Regions from separate parts of the Sulfuricella denitrificans skB26 genome, predicted to be linked through region 1. Evidence: predicted binding sites of a transcription regulator. Region 1 holds the regulator's gene; the other holds the start of a gene.
The links. The regulator FliA, encoded in region 1, starts transcription of late flagellar genes. The targets are predictions, from matches to a motif close to CTAAAGTTNNCNNAAANNNTGCCGATANNA.
Positions count from the first base shown of each region.

Region 2: the regulator FliA is predicted to act here: its motif matches at 3,988-4,017, upstream of SCD_RS16990 (flagellin N-terminal helical domain-containing protein).

Region 1 covers NC_022357.1:1,280,065-1,286,856, forward strand. The annotation lists gene flhF (flagellar biosynthesis protein FlhF) at 1-903, shown strand, start outside; gene SCD_RS06275 (nucleotide-binding protein) at 896-1,780, shown strand; gene SCD_RS06280 (RNA polymerase sigma factor FliA) at 1,790-2,500, shown strand; gene SCD_RS06285 (flagellar motor protein) at 2,553-3,293, shown strand; gene motD (flagellar motor protein MotD) at 3,316-4,071, shown strand; gene SCD_RS06295 (flagella synthesis protein FlgN) at 4,172-4,666, opposite strand; gene flgM (flagellar biosynthesis anti-sigma factor FlgM) at 4,669-4,992, opposite strand; gene moaE (molybdopterin synthase catalytic subunit MoaE) at 5,145-5,606, opposite strand; gene moaD (molybdopterin converting factor subunit 1) at 5,608-5,862, opposite strand; gene SCD_RS06315 (molybdopterin molybdotransferase MoeA) at 5,877-6,792, opposite strand, start outside.
Region 2 covers NC_022357.1:1,665,162-1,671,953, reverse strand. The annotation lists gene rfbG (CDP-glucose 4,6-dehydratase) at 1-37, opposite strand, end outside; gene rfbF (glucose-1-phosphate cytidylyltransferase) at 34-807, opposite strand; gene SCD_RS08180 (tetratricopeptide repeat protein) at 921-3,101, opposite strand; gene SCD_RS08175 (tetratricopeptide repeat protein) at 3,191-3,682, opposite strand; gene SCD_RS16990 (flagellin N-terminal helical domain-containing protein) at 4,115-6,265, shown strand; gene SCD_RS15670 (flagellar protein FlaG) at 6,338-6,712, shown strand.

The sequences.
Region 1 (6,792 bases):
GAACTGCAACGAGAGGAACCCGCCAAGGTCGAAGCATTGCGTCACCTGTTGAGCGTGGGGTTCAGCCCGTTATTATCGCGCCAGTTGTTGGATAAAATTCCGACCGGCTATGACCTGGAAAAAAGTCTGCGCTGGCTGAAGGCAGCACTGATGCACAACCTGCATGTCGTGAAGGCGGGCGACGACATTGTCGAGCGCGGTGGAGTCTATGCGTTGACGGGACCTACAGGGGTCGGCAAGACCACCACCGTGGCGAAGCTGGCGGCGCGTTGCACCCTGAAGCATGGCCCGGCCAGTCTGGCGCTGATTACTACCGATACCTACCGGATCGGCGCCCACGAGCAGTTACGCATCTACGGCAAGATACTCGGTGTGCCGGTTTACGTGATCAAAGATGAGGCTGATTTGCAACTCACCCTGTCAGATCTGCAGAACAAGCATCTGATCCTGATCGACACGGTCGGCATGAGCCAGCGCGATCGCCGCCTTTCCGAGCAGGTGGCACTTCTGTCCGGTGCCGGACGCAGTATCAAGCGCATATTGCTGCTTTCCGCAAACGCACAGGGCAGCACGCTCGAAGACGTTGTCCGTTCCTACAAAAAGGATGATATGGATGGTTGCATCCTGACAAAAATTGATGAGGCGATCAGTATCGGACCTGCACTGGACGTGGTGATCCGTAACAAATTGATGCTCCATTATGTTGCCAATGGACAGCGTGTGCCGGAAGACTTGCACCTCCCGAATCCAGTTTATCTGGTGGATCGGGTCTTGAAACCCGCCCAGGGAGACTCACCGTTTACCCCACTGGAAGCAGAGTATCCAATGGTTATGGCGGCGGCTGGTGGGTTGGAGTCTGGTTACACGGAAGCAAAGCGCGATGTGGGAGCTTTACGTGGCTGAAGTCCTGCAGGATCAGGCCGAGGGACTACGTCGTTTGCTGGAACGGGACTCGGTGCGGGTGGTGACGTTGACCAGCGGCAGAGCAGGGGTCGGGAAAACAAATATTGTTGTCAACCTTGCTGCGGCGCTGGCAAAGCGTGGTCGACATGTCCTGTTGCTGGACGAGCAGCAGGGTAAAGGCAGTATGGAAACGCTGCTCGGCCTTACTGCACGTTATGACTTGATGCACGTGATCCGGCGCGAAAAGACGCTGGATGAGGTGATGCTGCGCGGTCCGGATGGGGTGAATATCGTTTCCGCTGGCAATGGGCTGCGGGTGCTGGGAGAATTGGGGCAGGAAGACCAGGATTGGCTGGTGCAATCATTCCGTCAGGTGTCGAAATCGGTGGATGTGGTACTGGTAGATGCCATTGCCGGGGTTGCGAGCAATGTTTTGCCGCTTTCCTTGGCGTCGCAGGAAATCGTGATTGTGGTATCCCCGCATCCTTCTTCGATCAAAGACGCCTATGCGCTAGTCAAGGTGCTAAACCAGAATTTCGCCATTCACCGTTTCCACATCCTGATCAGCAAAGTCAAGAATGAGATGGAGGCGCGGGCGCTGTACGATAACATGGCTGAGGTGGCAGTGCGTTTCCTCGATGTATCCCTCGATTTCATGGGTTATGTACCGTTTGATGAGAAGCTCAGACAGGCCGCCCGGATTTGTCGGCCGGTCGTGGACGCATTTCCTGTCACCGAATCAGCCAAAGCACTCAGGGGCTTGGCGGAAACCATGGAGCAATGGCCGCAACCCTCAGGCGAGGAAGGGAGCTTGGATGCATTCATGCAGCGCCTGATTCAGAGCAGCCGTATGGCGGTGGAGGGCTTTCGCCTATAGAATCGCGCTATGTACGCTAAAACCGGACTGGAGAAAAATCAATATGTCGTCCAATATGCTCCGCTGGTCAAGCGCATTGCCTATCATCTGATGGCGAGGCTGCCTGCCAGCGTGCAGGTCGACGACCTGATTCAGGTGGGAATGATTGGCCTGCTTGATGCGGTGAGCAATTATGACGACACGCAGGGCGCGCAGTTTGAGACCTATGCCGTGCAGCGTATCCGCGGTGCAATGCTGGACGAATTGCGGCAATGCGACTGGCTGCCGCGCTCGGCGCGGAAAACGCTACGTCAGATCGAAACCGCAATGAATGCAATGGAGCAGCGCGTGTGCCGCGCTCCGACCGAGCGTGAGGTGGCTGATGAGTTACAGGTCAGTCTGGATGACTACCAGCAGATGTTGCTGGACGCGCGTGGTTGCCAGTTGCTGCATTATGAGGACTTGCAAAGCAGCGAGGGTGAGGACTTTTTCGAGCGCCACTGTGCCGACGATTCTGCCGAACCTTTAGCCAAACTGCAGGACGGAAGATTCCGGGAAAAACTGATCGAGGCAATCAGCCTATTGCCAGAGCGCGAGAAGCTGATGATGGCGATGTACTATGAGGAAGAGCTGAATTTGCGTGAAATCGGTGAGGTGTTGGGCGTTAGCGAATCGCGCGTGTGTCAGTTGCATAGCCAAGCCATGGCACGCTTGCGCAGCAAGCTGAAGGAATGGCTGTGAAAATGGAAGACAAGTGGTGTATGGGGTGGATCATTAACGGCGGAGCAGACACATGGATCTAGTCAGCATATTCGGTATTTTGCTGGCTTTAACCGCAATTATTGGCGGGCAGGTTCTGGAGGGGGGGCATATTGGCTCCCTGCTTCAATTGACGGCATTCATCATTGTCCTTGGCGGTACGACAGGCGCCATCATGCTGCAAAGCTCACCCAAGATTTTTTTTGAAGGCATGAGACTGGCCAAATGGATTATCTGGCCACCTAAAGCTAACCAGCAGTTATTGATCGAACAGGTGCTGACCTGGAGCAATCTTGCGCGCAAAGGGGGATTGCTGGCGCTGGAATCACAGCTGGAGCAGTTGCAGGACGCCTTCACCAAAAAAGGGTTGCAAATGCTGGTAGATGGCGCCGAGCCGGAAAAAATTCGTGTTGCACTCGAGGTGGAAATTTCGACTTATGAGAAACATCATCTGGATGCGTCGAGAGTCTGGCAGGCTGCGGGCGGCTACGCACCTACGGTTGGCATTCTGGGTGCGGTTCTCGGCCTGATTCACGTGATGGAGAACTTGAGCGATCCATCCAAATTGGGTGCCGGTATCGCTGTAGCTTTCGTCGCAACCGTTTACGGCGTGGGATCGGCCAACCTGTTTTTTCTGCCGATGTCCGGCAAGCTCAAATACCTGATCGAACAGGAAGTGGTGATGCGCGAGATGCTGATTGAAGGCTTGGTATCCATTGCCAATGGCGAGAATCCCCGAGTGATCGAATCAAAATTGCAGGGTTATATCATTTAGAGTTACTTTCGCGGTGGTGTAGATGGCGCGCAGACAGAAGCATGAAGAGCATGAGAACCTGGAGCGCTGGTTGGTGTCTTACGCCGATTTCATTACCCTGTTATTTGCCTTTTTTGTCGTGATGTATTCGATTTCCCAGGTTAATGAGGGAAAATACCGGGTGCTTAGCGATTCCCTGGTCAACGCCTTTAAAACCACACCGACGGCCACTACACCGATTGCACCCGCACTGCGGATCGATGCATCGCAGGGGTCGTCGAGTTCCGCTCAGGCTCTGGCCCTGAAACAAACAATTTTTGTGCGCAAACCTGACCCTGTCATTGAAGCCCGCAAGAAACAGCAAACAGAAAAAATGAAGGGGGTCGCCGAGGACATCCTCAAAGCGATGGAACCTCTGGTGAAAGAGGGGCAAGTCAAGGTCACCCAAAGCGCTCATGGTATCGCGATCGAGATTAATGCCAGCGTGCTGTTTTCTTCAGGCCAAGCGACTCTCGAGCCTGGATCGATCAAGGCTCTCCGTGCGGTAGGGGGAGTTTTGGCAAAGGTGCCGAATGATATCCAGGTGGAGGGGTTTACCGATAACACCCCGATTAGCACCGCCGCCTTCCCGTCCAACTGGGAACTATCGACAGCCCGTGCCAGTAGCGTGGTTCGCCTGCTTGCAGAAAGTGGAGCGCCGACAGATCGCTTGGTCGCAGTTGGCTATGGGGAATTTCGTCCTGTCGACACCAATAGCACGCCGGAAGGGCGCGCAAGAAATCGGCGTGTGACGGTATGATTTTGTCGGAACAGCAGGAAAAGATTATCGACATACCGCTGGCCAGTCAGGTGTCCAAAGCCGTGCCGGAAACCATCAGAGCCAAGAACCCATAATCAACTCAAACCTTGCCGATTGGTCTCCCCAGGCCTAGGGCCTGGGTCTGGCCGTCGGGGCCATACAGCGCGCTCTGATTGGCGGCTACCTGAAGGATGGCAAGTGCTTGCTGGTTGTTCCTGAGCCGGGTGTCGATCATGCTGCCATTGATCTGATTGAGTTGCTGGGCATTTTCCGCAAGTGCCAGAAGCTGCTGCCAGAGTTCGGCAATGTGTGGATTTCCTCCATCGCGCTGCTGCAGCCATTTCATCATGCCCCCCTGTTCCTGGGAGTAGCCCTGCGCGCTGAGGAAACGGGTACGGCTCTCGGCAAGCTGTGACAATAACACCACTTTTTCGGATTTGATCCGTGCCAGTTCGAGCAGGGGGTCAACATTACCCTGAACCAAAGCATCCTGCTCGGTTTGTAATACCAGGATGAAGTCCTGGAATGCTCGTAACTCTGCTTCCAGGTTCTTGGCTAAATCGGAGGGAGAGGCGATTGCCGAATTGACAGTCAATATCAGCTCTTCTGGTTCTGCATCAGGTCTTTAACGGTTGCCAGCAGGCTGTCTGCAATGACTTCCGGATTGACTTTGAAGCGCCCTTCGCTAATGGCCAGTTTGATTGCTTCCACGCGTGCGCTGTCCACTACCGGCACGTTGTTCATGCTGCTTTCCATGGCTTGAAGCTGCGACGAAAGCGTGGTAATTTGGACCTTGTCCTGCGAACTTGATTTCCCCTGCGGTGCGGCAGTTGGCGTGCCCATCCCCGCGTTCGAGGCGCGTGGGGCGGTTTCCTTGACGCCACTACTGGTCGGCGATTTTACGGAGGTATTGATCTTCAAGGTAATTCCTTACGAGTTGCAGATCGTTTTTCGATAACGTCATTGACGCACCACGATCCATTAGCGATTATCCAATTTATGCTAAGGATAACGGCATGAACTGCTGGAACTTTAGCGGAAAATGTCAATTTTTTCAAGTTAACCCGGGTGAATCAGGCTGGTGGCGCAGTCCAGCGTTGCGCTGCTGTTTCGTCACTTTCGCGCGCATCCACCCAATGTGCGCCCGCCTCGGTTTGTTCTTTCTTCCAGAACGGCGCCCGGGTTTTCAGGTAATCCATGATGAATTCGCAGGCGGCGAAAGCGTCGCCACGATGTGCGCTGCTGACTGCGACCAGCACGATTTGATCTGTGGGTTTGAGCGGGCCAATGCGGTGGATCACCAGCGCACCGATGATATTCCAGCGCTGCTTCGCTTCTCCCATGATTTCGGCCAAAGCTTTTTCCGTCATACCGGGGTAGTGTTCCAGGGTCATTTCAGTAACCGTGGTGCTGTGATTCAGGTCGCGCACCAGACCAACAAAACTGGCGACTGCGCCAATTCCAGGGTTTCCCCGGCGCAGATTAAGGATTTCTGCGCCGAGGTCGAAATCTTCGGTTTGAATCCGTACTTCCATTTTAGCCTCCCGTCACGGGTGGGAAGAAAGCAACTTCATCGCCGTCACCCACAGCCGTGTCCGGGTCGGCAATATCTTGATTGACGGCCACGCGCACCGGTTTGTTCTGGGCGAGTTCTTCCTGCCATGTACCACCACGCTGGCATAGCCATTCAGTCAGTGACCGGACGTCGGTGACGTCGGCAGGCGGGTTCGCCCGCTCGGAGGAAAGGCCGAAGGTTTCGCGTAGCCGGGCGAAATAAAGCAGGGTGATCATGCGGTTTCCTTATTTCAATTGAGCAATCCGGAGAAAGGAAGGAACCTGACTGTCTCGCCGCGATGAATAGGCATCCCTTCAGGTACTTCCACCAAGCCATCGGCCCAGACAGTGGAAGTCAGGACGCCGGAACCCTGGTGTGGGTAAAGCTGGACTGCCACTTCGCCATTTTCCGCAGTGTGCAACCGGGCACGCAGAAATTCGCGGCGTTTATCGGGTTTCAGCCAGTCGAAGTCCGCTTTCAGCGAGAAGGCTTGCGGGGCAGAGGCGGTAATTCCCTGGCTGCGCAATATAAATGGCCGCACGAACAGGCAAAAGGTGACGAAAGCCGAGACCGGATTGCCTGGCAGACCGATGAACGGGATTTTTCCGACATCGCCGAAGGCCAGCGGCTTGCCCGGCTTGATCGCGATTTTCCACAAATCAAGTTTACCTACCGTTTCAACCGCGGCTTTAACATGGTCTTCCTCACCCACGGAGACGCCGCCGCTAGTGATGATCAGGTCCGCTCCGGCGGCAGCTATTTTGAGTACCTTCACGGTGGCATCGAAGTCATCCGGTACGATCCCAAGATCAACGACTTCGCAGCCCATCGCCTGTAGCAGGCCAGTCAGAACGAAGCGGTTGGAATTGTAGATCTGGCCTGGCTTAAGGATTTCCCCGGGCATAACGATTTCGTCGCCGGTAAAGAAGGTAGCGACTTTTAGCTTGCAGTAAACAGGCAGGGTTGCAATGCCGACCGATGCTGCCAGCCCCATTTCCTGAGGCCGTAGCCGGATGCCAGCGGGAAGAATCTCGGCGCCGGCAGCGATGTCCTCGCCTGAGCGACGGATATTCTCGCCAACTTTTGGGTGTTTGCCGACGGTTACCGTATCGCCTTCGACGCCACAATATTCCTGCATTACCACCGCGTCGCAGCCTGCGGGTACC
Region 2 (6,792 bases), 390 kb from region 1:
TAAACACGCACTTGCCACGCCAGAAATTTGGATTCATTTCCACACTTTCCATGGAGCCTTGCCACTTTGCCAAAGATTTTCCAGGTGATTTTTGTCGCGTAACGTATCCATTGGCTGCCAGAACCTATTGTGTTCATATGCCATTAGCTCGCCTTGCGTTGCAAGCTGGCTGAGCGGCGCACCCTCCCAGGATGTGGTGTCATCGATAACAAGGTCAAGGCAGGCTGGCGACAATACAAAAAATCCGCCATTAATCCAGCCGCCGTCACCTTGCGGCTTTTCAATAAAGCCGCGCACTGAACCGCCATCCATGGCTAACGCACCATAACGTCCGGGCGGCTGAACTGCTGTCACAGTCGCATGCTTACCGTGCTGCCGGTGAAAGGCTACCAATGCTGAGATATCCACATCCGCTACGCCGTCACCATAGGTAAAACAAAATGCTTCTTCGTCTTTGATATATTGAGCAACACGCTTCAACCGCCCGCCCGTCATGGTGTCGTCACCGGTGTCCACCAGCGTGACACGCCACGGCTCGGCGTGTCGTTCATGCACTTCCATCTGGTTGTTCTGCATGTCGAAAGTTACATCTGACATGTGCAGAAAATAATTGGCAAAATATTCCTTGATGACATAGCCTTTGTAGCCGCAACAAACCACAAAATCATTGATGCCGTGGGTCGAGTACAGTTTCATGATATGCCACAACACAGGCCGACCGCCGATTTCTATCATCGGCTTGGGCTTGACCGATGTCTCCTCGCTTATCCTTGTCCCTAACCCACCCGCAAGTATGATCGCCTTCATGTTTTGTCATCCATATGAAATTTTATAGCCATCTTCGGACACGGCAACACATCTACACTCGATGTTCGTCACAGTTCGCCCGGTGGTACCGATGTTTCCCATTGAGCGACGGTCTAGTGATCCGACGGTAACTCACACCAATGTTGCCACATTTGCCGATACGCATTCTCTACCTTGCGCGCAAAACCGGCCTCGTCCCTGATCGGGCTGTTATCCATTTCTGTTCGTAATTGCGAGCGTATGCTTGCCAGGTGATCCCAATTGCCAGCCAGCTTGACTGCCTTGGTGATATATTCATTTTCGCTCTCGGCAATCCATTCCGGGTGGCCTACCGCTTGAAGGATGCTACTGCCCAACCGTCCGACTGAAGGCCGCCCCGCCAACGTGATGTAGGGTACGCCCATATAGAGCGATTCAAATAGGGTAGTGCCGGAGTTGTGGGGGAAACAATCCAGGCCGATGTCGATGCCCCGAAATACATCCCAGGGAGGGCTATGATAGCCGATTTCCAGCCGCTCTCGAGCTATGTCATGTTCCTCAAATCTGGTAGCCATCCGTTCCTGCATCAAGGGGTCTTTGAAGTTGCGGCTGTCGATGACAAGGCGTGAGTTTGGCATGGCTTTGAGGATCTCCGACCACACCCGTATCGTGCGGTGATTGATACGTATCGAGCGGGTCAGGGTGCCAAATGTAATGTAACCGCGTTGTTGTGCTGGCAGATCGCCAACCTCACCCATGTCTACGGCTGGTCGATAGGCATGAGGTGGGTTTTCCAGCCTCCAAGGCTGCTCGGCAAATAGGCTATCGCTGCCCAATGGAGCGCTGACAGCATCGGTAAGGTAGTAGTCGATTGCGCTCAGACCCGTAGTGTAGCCATAGCCCATCCAGCTTAATGAAACAGGGGCCGGTTTTCGGGCAAAGACAGTCAGTCGATTACTCGCGGTATGTCCCGCCAGTTCGACCAATATGTCGATACCATCGTCACGGATACGCTGCGCAAGCGCTTCGTCGTTCATGCCTTTGGTAGGTATCCAATGATCTACATAACTTCGGTAGCGGGTGGTGGCGTCATCTTCCTGGGTCAGCTCTGCATAGGCGTAGACCTCCACCGAGGACTTGTCATGCCATGCCAGTAGTGGCTCCAGGAAGTTTCGAACGGCATGCTGGCGAAAGTCGGGAGAGACGTAACCTATCTTCAGACGGCGGGCAGGGTTCTTGTCGTTGCGATGAGGAAGCCAGGTCGAGCGCAGCGGCAACCCTGTTTGGGTGTCGTACTCCTGGTATGCCCGAAAAATTTCTTCCGCGCTCAGGTCGGGATGATAATTAAATCCGAACAGCAGATTGTTCTGCGCTGCCAGATGGCCTGGTTTTGATTTCAGGGCGTGGCGCATCAAGGGAATGGACTCCTCAAGTCGCCCTTGATCCTGCAGGGCCAAGCCAAAATTGTTAAGTATGTCAGGATTGTCAGGATCGAGTTCCAGCGCCCGGTTATAGCTTGCGATCGCCTCATCGATCCTGCCCTGTTTTTCCAAAATCATCCCCAGGTTGCTGTGGGCATCAACATAATCCGGCTTGATTTCCAGTGCGCGACGCAGGTTGGCTTCTGCTTCGGGAAAACGGCCCTGGTCGTTGAGGGTGATGCCCAGGCCGCAAAGCGCCTCAGCCGAATCCGGCTTGATTTCAAGCGCGCGACGAAAACAGGCTTCGGATTCAGCTAATCTGCCTTGCTGTTGCAGGCAGACACCCAGGTTGCTCAGTGCCGGAACATAATCTGGTTTGATTTTCAGCGCTTCCACGCAACTGATTTCAGCTTCGGCCAGCAATCCCTGTTCAGTTAAAAGAGAGCCTAGATTGTTGAGCGCTTCATGGTAGTCTGGTTTGATTTTAAGCGCCTGCTGAAAGCATGGCTCTGCTTCCGATAGTCGCTCCTGCTTCATCAGCGCGATGCCAAGATTGTTGTGCGCATCAGCGTGGTTGGGCTTGATCTCCAGCGCTCGACGTAAATTAGCTTCAGCTTCACTTAACCGGCCTTGTTCGACGAGAACAACACCCAGGTTGCATTGCGCTTCGGCGAAGTTCGGCCTGATTTTTATCGCCTGCCGGTAGCTGGTTTCGGCTTCGCTAAAACGACGCAGATTCTTCAGCGCATTGCCAAGGTTGCTATGTGCTTCCGCATCATCCCTTGATAGCGCAATTGCCCTCTGTAAAGCATCCAATGCCTCGGAACTTTTCCCCTGACCTGATAGTGCTGTTCCCAGAGCCTTCCAGCCTATCCCATACCTGGGGAACCGCATCGTCCAATCCCGGGCTACCGCCTCCATTTCGGAGTGGCGGCCTTGGCTAAACAGCGCTACTAATTCATTGATTTCTTGCCTGTTCGGCTCTACTCCTCTGTGTGAGTTGGTTTTTTTGGCTGGTTTGGCACGTTTAGGCGGTATCCCGGGCTGGGGTTGGGGGCGGGCTCATCCGCCTTTACATCTGCCAGCCGAATCGCTAACGCTTCCAGCGCCTCGCTATGCAACCCATGCTGCTTGGATTGTGCCAGCAACTGGCGCGCGCTAGATATTTCTCCGGATTGAATTAGCGCATCGATGTAACTCAGCAGGTAACGCTCATTTTCCGGGTTGGATTCCAGTGAGGTCTTGAAGTAACACAAGCTCGCAGCAGGCTGTTGCATTTGTACTGCAAGCACCCCTAGATTGTGGTTGGCATCCGGGTGTCGTGGCTGTATCTGCAGGATAGCACGGTAAAGATGCTCGGCTTCCTGCAACCGACCGGTTTGGTGGTGAGCAACAGCCTGCTGTATGGCCATTTGAATAGCTTGTTGCTGAGCCGGATCCAACATCGCTGTTTCGGCATTCGTTCCTTGATTCATTCCCGTGATTACCCTTTCCTGCCAACAAGTTCAACTTTCAGCGTTCTGGTTAAAGAAATTCCAGGCACTTGATGTAGAGTGAATAATAGCAGCGGAACACTTGTTACGGTGAGCGCAAAAGGAATTCATGCAATTTGCAGAAGTATTGTTTCTTCAATTCGCTTGATTCAGTGTTCAGTTTAATTCGACGCTGTGTCTCTCAGACTCGTATGTGTTGCTGTAGGAATGTTCGCGTCTAGGAGGCATCTAGCTTTAGGGGAAGGTGACAGTGCAGCCAATTGGGCGGAAAAATTGTTTAAAAAATATTAAAGTTTTCTCATGGTGACCCGATAAAGGTACTGACAGCGGATTAAGTGGCTCTGATTATTTAGGGCAACCAAAGTCGGAGGCGACAACGCCAGCAGTTAAACTACCCTACCAAGGAGACATAAAATGCCCCAAATTATCAATACCAACATTGCCTCGCTGAATGCGCAGCGCAATCTGAATACGTCCCAGGCCGCGTTGCAAACGTCTTTGCAGCGCTTGTCTTCCGGCTTGCGTATTAACAGCGCCAAGGACGACGCAGCCGGCTTGGCGATTTCCGACCGGATGACCTCCCAGATTCGCGGCCTGAACCAGGCTGCACGTAACGCCAACGACGGCGTTTCCCTGGCGCAAACCGCAGAAGGCGGATTGGCCGAGGTAACAAATAACCTGCAGCGTATCCGCGAACTGGCCGTGCAGTCTGCCAACTCGACCAACACTGCGTCAGATCGTACTTCGCTGAATGCTGAGGTAGTGCAGTTGCTGGCGGAAATCCAGCGCGTGGCGACCACCTCCCAATTTAACGGCCAGAATATTTTGGATGGCACCTTTACTGCTTCCCAATTCCAGGTTGGCGCGAATGCCAATCAGACCATTACTGCGAGCACAGGCAATTCGCAAACAACGGCGCTTGGCTCATATCAGGTTACCAGCAACAGTATTACTGCAGTAACTGGCACAGCCCTAACAGCAGGTCAGTTGACCCTGAACGGTCAGGATGTCGGCAGTTCAACATCCGGTTCGGCCGAAGCGATTGCCGCTTCCATTAATAGTGTGTCCTCCAAGACCGGTGTGGTTGCGTCTGCCGCGACCTCGGTTACCAGTACTAACGCCTTGCTGCGCAATCAGACGCTGCAATCCGGCGATCTGGTGATCAACGGTGTGAGCGTCGGCGCAGTGGCTGGTTCCAGTAATGTCGCGACCCAGGGCGCCAACGTCGCTGCCGCGATCAATGCCGTATCAGCTCAGACCGGCGTGACAGCAGCGGCAAATGGCGGTACCGGCGCACTGACGCTAAGTTCCAACACCGGCAAAACCATCGACATCACCACCAATGCTGCCACTACGGCTGACGGCGCCACCCGCGTAGAGAATGCCACCGGCCTCGAATTGGCGGGTGCTACCAAGGCCTTCGGCAACAGCGTCATCACGGTCTCCAGTGGCGCACGCCAGGTCGTGACCAATACTTCCACGGGTACTGCCGCGATTACCGACACTCTGACTGTGGCTGGCGTTACCTTCACGTACAGCGCGGCCGCCAATAGTGCGACCAACATTCAGATCGCTACTGATTCCGCAGCTTCTACTCAAGGCGCTAACGTTCGTGCCGCGCTCGCCTTGAATTCCACGGTAACGAACGCATTCACCATTACGGGTGTGACAACTGATGCGATTCTGACAGCAAAGAGCAACGTAAAATCGACTGGTTTCGCGGATGGTTTGGCGACGGCTGCGGCAACCGCTAATGCCAGCTCCTGGGCTTCAACCACGGTGGGTGCAGGCGTTGCGATTGGCGACACGCTGAAAGTCGGCGGTCTGACCTATGAATTCACCGCACATAATGCAAGCGGCCCTGCCACCGCCGGCAACATCCAGGTCAAGTTGGGCACTGGTGGTACGGCTGCGACTGATGACGATATTCTGACTGCGACCAATCTGGCCTCGGCAATTTCCGCACAACAGGCTGCCGGCAACGGCACAGTGGGCTTCACCTCCAGAACCGCCGGTGCGCTTACCGTGACTAATACCCTGTACGGGGGTACCGGAGTTGTGGCCGCGCCGACTGAGCCGGTTACCCTAGGCACTGCCGGTGCCGTGGCCAGCGTCGATACGGCTGGCACCAGCGGGGTTTATGCTGCTAACAGCACCAAAGGCACGTTGTCGCTCAATTCCGCCAACACCTTCAGCATCGGCGGCACCTCGCCTGGCGCAGCAGGATTGAGCGCTGCCAGTGTTGGCCTGACCACGATTGCCGGAGTGGATATCACCACGGTATCTGGCGCGAACAACGCGATCTCGCTGATCGACGGCGCGTTGAGCCAGGTCAGCACCATTCGTGGCAGCATGGGTGCGTTGCAAAACCGCTTTACGAGTGTGGTAGCCAGTTTGACAGCTTCATCGGAAAACTTGTCTGCTGCGCGTAGCCGGATTCAGGATGCGGACTATGCGGCAGAAACCGCTCAGTTGACCCGTAACCAGATCCTGCAGCAAGCGGGCACAGCGATGTTGGCTCAGGCGAACCAGTTGCCTAACTCAGTGTTGACCCTGTTGCGTTAAGTGGTTATTTCAATGTAAACCATTCCCCTGCCGGTTCAAGCTGGCAGGGGAATTTCCCATGGGGGAGGTATCATGGATATTCAGCTTAATGGTGGGATACAGTCAGGTGGTAATGTAGCGGATACGGCGTACAAGGCAAGGTCAATAGCGGTCCCGCAATCTGCCACAAGTGTGGTTGCACAGGAGAAGTCGGTTCAGTCGGTAACTTCGGCGACTGTGCAGGATCAAGTAAAAAATGCAGTGGAAAACGTGAACCAGGTGTTGCAAAATATGCCGCACGGATCGAATATTGAATTTACTGTTGATAAGGATACCAAGATAAACGTGATCAAGGTCATGGACAAAGTCACCGGTGATGTCATCCGTCAATTTCCTACTGAAGAGATATTGTCTATTGCCAAGTCGATCGATACCTTGCAGGGCTTGATTATCCGCCAGAAGGCATGACGGCGAGTATGCTTTACATTTAAGATGTAGAATTGAGGTCCTTTAAGTAGAGTGCTCAGCCCGCACTATAGCAAGACAGT